Regions from separate parts of the Streptomyces sp. Ag82_O1-12 genome, predicted to be linked through region 2. Evidence: riboswitches for the same ligand, from Rfam matches in the RefSeq annotation. Region 2 holds a riboswitch; the other holds the start of a gene.

Region 1 (3,398 bases), 4.0 Mb from region 2:
CGGGCCGTGAGGACGGCCTCGCCGGCGGTGAAGCAGCCCGCCGTGTTGGGCAGCACCCGGATGCCGAGCCGGTCCAGGACGGACAGCACCGAGCCGTGCACCGAGGCGTTCACCCGGCGCATCGCGACGGTCGTCAGCTCCGTCCCCGAGGCGACGAGCGACCGCTCCAGCACATCCAGGCTGGGCGCCCCGCCCGTGCCCATGATCAGACGGGAGGTGAACGACGTACCACCGAGGACGAACGGATCGTCGGCCATGGTCAGCCTCCTTGGACGGCGGTGAGGACTTCCACGCGGTCTCCCTCGGTCAGGGGCGTGGCCGGCCACTGCGTGCGCGGGACGACGGTTTCGTTGAGGGCGGCGGCCACGCCCGAGGGCGAGGCGGTGAGCGACCTCACGACGGTGTCGAGAGCCGTGCCGGGCCGGACGTCCCGGGGCTCCCCGTTGACGGAGATGTTCATGCGGGCTGCTCCGAGAGTGCGGTGGCGGGACTGAAGCGCTTCGGCGTGAAGGGGCGCGCCTCCTCGGGGAGTTCGCCCGTCGCCAGGACGTGCGCCATGGCGTCGCCGGTCACGGGCGTGAGCAGGACGCCGTTGCGGTAGTGGCCGGTGGCCAGCAGCAGCCCCTCCAGACCGGTCGGGCCCAGCAGCGGCGCGTTGTCGGGGGAGCCGGGCCGCAGGCCGGCCCGGGTCTCGGTGAGCGGCAGCTCGGTGATGCCCGGGACCAGCTCGTGCGCGTCCCGCAGCAGCTCGTACACGCCGCCCGCGGTCACGGTGGTGTCCCAGCCCAGCTCCTCGCTGGTCGCCCCGACGACGAGCTCGCCGCTCGCGCGCGGCACCAGGTAGACGTGGCTGCCGCGCACGACCGCGCGCACGGTCCGGTTCAGGAACGGCCCGTGCCGCCGCGGCATGGTCAGCCGCAGGACCTGACCCTTCACCGGCCGCACGGGAGGCAGCACGTCCTGCGGGACGCCCGCGAGCCGCCCGCTGAGACTGCCCCCGGCGAGCACCACCTGCCCGGCGGCCACCTCGCTCCCGTCGGCCAGGACGACACCCGTGGCCCGGTCCCGGACGACGGTCAGCCGCTCCGCCCACGTCCGGTGGAAGACCACGCCCGCCCGCTCGCAGGCGACGACCAGCGCCCCGGCCAGCCGTCGCGGGTCGATCTGGTGATCGCCGTCGACCCGCAGTCCGCCGCGCACGCCCGGCGCGAGCATCGGCTCCAGGCGCCGGCACTCGCGCCCCGACAGCCACTGCGACTCCAGGCCCGACTGCTGTTGCAGGGCGTGCAGTTCACGCAGGTGGGCCCGGTCGTCGGCGTCCAGGGCCACGGCGAGCGTGCCGCAGCGGCGGTAGCCGAGGTCCTGGCCGGTCAGCTCGGTGAGCTCGGCGGCGAAGTCCGGGTAGCGGCGGGCCGAGGCGAGGTTCAGGCCGAGCAGGGTCTGCTCGCCGTAGTGCAGTTCCGTGACGGCGGCCAGCATGCCGGCCGCCACCTGTGCGGCTCCGCCGCCGGGCTCGGGGTCCACGAGGGCGGTGGTGAACCCGCGTTGCGCGGACCGCCAGGCCGTGACCAGGCCGATGATCCCGCCCCCGATGACGAGGACGTCTGACGACGCGGGTGTGGATGTGGATGTGGATGTGGACGTAGGCGACATGGGCGTCCAGCCCCTCCCTTCGCCGGCATGACCCGGATCAGGTTCGTACGGTCGGAGGCCGCCAGCCTCCCTCTCAGCCCGGTGCGTCCGGGCTCCCGCGAGTGCTTTACGTTGGCCACCCTAGCCCGATGCCGTAGCTCGCAGTAAGGGAGCCTCCGTCCATGGCCCGATCCCTCGACGGTCTCGTCCTCGCCCCGGTCGCCGACCAGGCACCCGGTCAGGTGGGCACCCGCACCCGGTTCACGTACCACGAACGGCAGGGCGAGATCTGGGCCGAGTACACGGGCGGCGACGTCGTACGCGGGCATCTCGTGGGTACCCGTGAGGGTGACCGGCTGGACTTCCGGTACGTCCAGCTCAAGCGGGACGGGACCACGTCCTCGGGGCACTGCGTCTCGACGGTCGTGGAGCTGCCCGACGGGCGGGTGCGGCTGGAGGAGACCTGGGAGTGGGAGTCCCAGCGGGGCGACGGCACGAGCGTTGTGGAGCAGGTCACGGCGCATGAGCACTGACTGACAATGTGTCAGGTGTCTATGGTGATCAGGTGAGCGAGCAGACGCAGCAACCAGGTTCGTCCGCGCCGCGGCGCGTCGTCGTGGCGGGCGCGGGCATGGCCGGGGTGCAGACCGCCGTCGCCCTGCGCGAGCAGGGCTTCGCCGGGGACGTGATCCTGATCGGCGCCGAGCCCCACCAGCCCTACGACCGGCCCCCGTTGTCCAAGGCCGTCCTGCTCGGCAAGTCCGAGGGCTCCGCCTTCGACGTCGACTTCGAAGCCCTCGGCATCGAACTGCGGCTCGGCTGCGAGGTACTGGGCCTGCGCCCCGCCGACCACGAGCTCGACACCGAGGACGGGCCCGTGCCCTACGACGTCCTGGTCGTCGCGACCGGCGCCGAACCGGTCCGGCTGCCGGGCGCGGAGGGCGTGCCCGGCGTGCATCTGCTGCGCACCCTGGACGACGCCGAGCGGCTGCGGCCGGTGCTGGCCCGCCGGCACGACATCGTGGTCGTCGGCGCGGGCTGGATCGGCGCGGAGTTCGCCACGGCCGCGCGCGAGGCGGGCTGCGCGGTGACCGTCGTCGAGGCCGCCGAACGGCCGCTCGCCGGGGCACTGCCCGCCGAGGTCGCCGCCCCGATGGCCGGCTGGTACGCCGACGCGGGCGCGGTCCTGCGGACGCACGCGCGTGTGGCGCACGTGGAGCCCGGTGCCGTTTTCCTCGACGACGGCTCGCGGCTGCCCGCGGACGCGGTCGTCGTCGGCATCGGCGCCCGCCCCGCCACGGCCTGGCTGGCCGGCTCCGGGATCGAGCTGGGCACCCAGGGCGAGATCGTGGCCGACGAACATCTGCGCTCCACCGCTGTGGACGTGTACGCGGTCGGCGACTGCGCCTCCTTCCCCTCCGGGCGCTACGGCGAGCGTCTGCTGGTCCACCACTGGGACAACGCCCTCCAGGGGCCGCGCACGGTGGCCCGGAACATCGTCGGCCGGGTCGCGGGGGAGGCGCCGGCGGTGTACGACCCGGTGCCGTACTTCTGGTCCGAGCAGTTCGGGCGGTTCGTCCAGTACGCCGGGCACCACGCGGACGCGGACACGACCCTGTGGCGGGGCGACCCCTCCGGACCGGCCTGGACGGTGTGCTGGCTGCGCGGGGAGCGGCTGGTCGCGCTGCTGGCGGTCGGCCGGCCCCGGGATCTGGCGCAGGGCCGCCGCCTGATCGAGTCGGGCGTCCCGATGAATCCGGTACTGC
Region 2 (3,398 bases):
GCGATGAGCGTGGCGGCGACGGCGTAGGACAGGGAGTTGCCGATCGCCTCGATCGGCGGGACCAGGAACAATCCCCCGTCCTCGCTGGTCAGAGCCCGGTAGTAGCCGAAGCCCGGCGTGTCCAGGGACCGCTGCACCAACACGGCCAGCGGCAGCACCAGCAGCACGGCGACGGTGACGAGCACCCCGCCGAGCAGCGCCCACTGCCCCGCTCCGCGCGGCCGGCGCGCGGTCACGGACGCGTCCACCAGCCGCAGCGCGGTCTCCCGCCGCCGCACCGTCCAGGCGTGCACGGCGAGGATCGCGCCCACCGCGACGAACTGGATCAGCGTCAGCACGGCCGCGGTCGACAGGTCGAAGATCTCCGAGGTCTGCCGGTAGATCTCCACCTCCAGGGTGGAGAAGGTGGGCCCGCCGAGGATCTGCACGACACCGAAGCTGGTGAAGGTGAACAGGAAGACCATCAGCGCGGCGGCGGCCACGGCCGGGGCGAGGGCGGGCAGGGTGACCTGCCGCCAGGCCTTCAGCTGGGACGCCCCGAGCATCCGCGCGGCCTCCTCCTGCCGCGGGTCGAGCTGCGCCCAGAGCCCGCCGACGGTCCGGACGACGACCGCGTAGTTGAAGAAGACGTGCGCGAGCAGGATCGCCCACACCGTGGTGTCCAGGCGTACGCCCCACAGCTCGTCGAGCAGCCCGCCCCGGCCGACCAGAGCGAGGAACGCCGTACCGACGACCACCGTCGGCAGCACGAACGGGACGGTGACGACCGCCCGCAGGGCCTGCTTGCCCGGGAAGTCGAAGCGCGCGAAGACGTACGCGCCGGGGAGCGCGACGAGCAGCGTGAGCGCGGTGGAGACCAGCGCCTGCCAGGTGGTGAACCACAGGACGTGCCGAACGTCGGACTGGGCGAGCACCTCCCCGATCCGCCCGAGGTGCCAGGTCCCGCCGGTCTTCAGGCCGCGCGCGACGATCGCGGCGACGGGGTAGGCGAAGAAGACCGCGAAGAACGCGACGGGCGCGGCCAGCAGGCCGAACCGCGCCGCCGCGCCTCGCCGCCGGGCGGCTACTTCAGTACGAGTGAGGTCCACGACTTGACCCACTGGTCACGGTGGTCGGCGATCTTCGCCGGGTCCATGGTCTCCGGGTCCTTCGCCTGCGGCCCGTACGTCACGAACTCCGGCGGCACCTGGGCGCCCTCGGTCACCGGGTACACGAACATGTTCAGCGGCATGTCCTCCTGGAACCTCTTGCTGACGAGGAAGTCCAGGAGGGCCTTGCCACCCTTGGTGTTCCTGGCGTTGCCGAGCAGCCCCGCGTACTCGACCTGCCGGAAGCAGGTGCCCTCGGCGACGCCGGTGGGTGCCGTGCTCGGCTTCGGGTCGGCGAAGACGACCTCGGCGGGCGGCGAGGAGGCGTACGACACGACGAGCGGCCGGTCGCCCTTGGCCTTCTTGCCGCCGGCCGAGCCGGAGAACTCCTCGTTGTAGGCCTGCTCCCAGCCGTCGACGACCTTCACGCCGTTGGCCTTGAGCTTCTTCCAGTAGCCCTCCCAGCCGGTGCCGCCGTACTTGGCGGCGGTGCCGAGCAGGAAACCGAGGCCGGGTGAGGAGGCGGAGGCGTTCTCGGTCACCAGCAGGTTCTTGTACTGGGGCTTGACCAGGTCGTCGAAGCTCTTCGGCGGTTCCAGCTCGTGGTCGGCGAAGTACTTCTTGTCGTAGTTGACGCAGATGTCGCCGGTGTCGACGGGCGTGACCCGGTGCTTGTCCCGGTCGACGCGGTACTCGGCCTTGATCGTGTCGGAGCCCTTCGGCTCGTACGACTGGAACAGCCCGTTGTCGAGCGCCCGCGAGAGCAGCGTGTTGTCGACGCCGAAGAAGACGTCGCCCTGCGGGTTGTCCTTGGTCAGGATGGCCTTGTTCACGGCCTGCCCGGCGTCGCCGTCCTTCAGGACGTCGACCTTGTAGCCGGACTGCTTCTCGAAGGCCGCGAGGACGTCCTTGGACACCGCCCACGAGTCGTGGCTGACGAGCGTCACGGTCTTGGAGTCACCGGACCCCTGACCGCCGTCGGACGATCCGCACGCGGCGAGCGTGCCGGCCATGCCGAGCCCGACCACGACAGCCGTCAGCCGCTTCTTCTTGTTGCTCACTGGATTCCTCCTGGAGTGACCAGGAGAAGACGCGGCCCTGCCCGGGACTTCCGTGGTCCCGGGCAGGGCGCAACAGCTCGAGTGGTGACCGATCTCCCTACCCAGAATGACCTGGGCCAGGTTCGGAGGGTCTGCGGCCGTGTGCCGCACTCTCAGCGCTGTGGCGCTCCCCTGTCGGAATATGCAGATGTCGAATACGAGGGTGCCGATATGAAGATGTGCTTACGACGGTCAGACTACCGTTCGGTGGCCGCGAGCTGACCACACGCCCCGTCGATCTCCTGACCACGGGTGTCCCGGATCGTCACCGGCACACCATGGGCGGCGATGGCCTCCACGAACGCCTTCTCGTCCTCGGGCCGGGATGCGGTCCACTTCGACCCGGGCGTCGGGTTCAGCGGAATGAGGTTGACGTGCACGGGCCTGCCCTTGAGCATCCGGCCGAGCCGGTCACCACGCCAGGCCTGGTCGTTGATGTCCCGGATCAGCGCGTACTCGATGGACAGCCGCCGCCCGGACTTCGCGCTGTACTCGAAGCCGGCGTCCAGCACCTCACGGACCTTCCAGCGCGTGTTCACCGGCACGAGGGTGTCGCGCAGCTCGTCGTCGGGCGCGTGCAGCGAGATCGCGAGGCGGCACTTGAAGCCCTCGTCGGAGAACCGGTGGATGGCCGGGACGAGCCCGACCGTCGAGACGGTGATGCCGCGCTGCGAGAGGCCCACCCCGTCGGGCTCGGGGTCGGTGAGCCGCCGGATGGCGCCGGCGACCCGGTTGTAGTTGGCGAGCGGCTCGCCCATGCCCATGAAGACGATGTTGCTGAGCCGCGCCGGGCCTCCGGGCACCTCCCCGTCCCGCAGCGCCCGCATGCCGTCCACGATCTGGTGCACGATCTCGGCGGTGGAGAGATTCCGGTCCAGTCCCGCCTGCCCGGTCGCACAGAACGGGCAGTTCATCCCACACCCGGCCTGCGAGCTGATGCACATGGTCACCCGGTCCGGGTAGCGCATCAGCACGGACTCGACGAGCGTCCCGTCGAACAGCCGCCACAGCGTCTTGCGTGTGGTGCCCTGGTCGGTCGACAGATGCCGCACGACGGTCATCAGCTCGGGCAGCAACGCCTCCCGCAGCTTCCCCCGGGCACCGGCCGGAATGTCCGTCCACTGCTCCGGATCATGCGCGTACCGCGCGAAGTAGTGCTGCGAGAGCTGCTTGGCACGAAACGGCTTCTCCCCGACAGCGGCTACGGCCT

Evidence for each region. A riboswitch is a leader RNA that binds a small molecule or an ion and turns the genes downstream of it on or off. The one in region 2 is predicted to bind thiamine pyrophosphate.
Region 1: linked by a shared signal. The riboswitch ahead of thiO (glycine oxidase ThiO) and the one ahead of QOL88_RS28545 (thiamine ABC transporter substrate-binding protein) in region 2 are both predicted to bind thiamine pyrophosphate.

The regions. Positions count from the first base shown of each region.
Region 1 covers NZ_FXUW01000001.1:2,213,091-2,216,488, reverse strand. Annotated here, with positions in the region: gene QOL88_RS10245 (thiazole synthase) at 1-257, opposite strand, end outside; gene thiS (sulfur carrier protein ThiS) at 260-460, opposite strand; gene thiO (glycine oxidase ThiO) at 457-1,653, opposite strand; TPP riboswitch at 1,651-1,762, opposite strand; gene QOL88_RS10230 (avidin-fold protein) at 1,815-2,165, shown strand; gene QOL88_RS10225 (NAD(P)/FAD-dependent oxidoreductase) at 2,198-3,398, shown strand, end outside.
Region 2 covers NZ_FXUW01000001.1:6,190,433-6,193,830, reverse strand. Annotated here, with positions in the region: gene QOL88_RS28550 (ABC transporter permease) at 1-1,025, opposite strand, end outside; gene QOL88_RS28545 (thiamine ABC transporter substrate-binding protein) at 1,064-2,101, opposite strand; TPP riboswitch at 2,226-2,332, opposite strand; gene rlmN (dual-specificity RNA methyltransferase RlmN) at 2,386-3,398, opposite strand, start outside.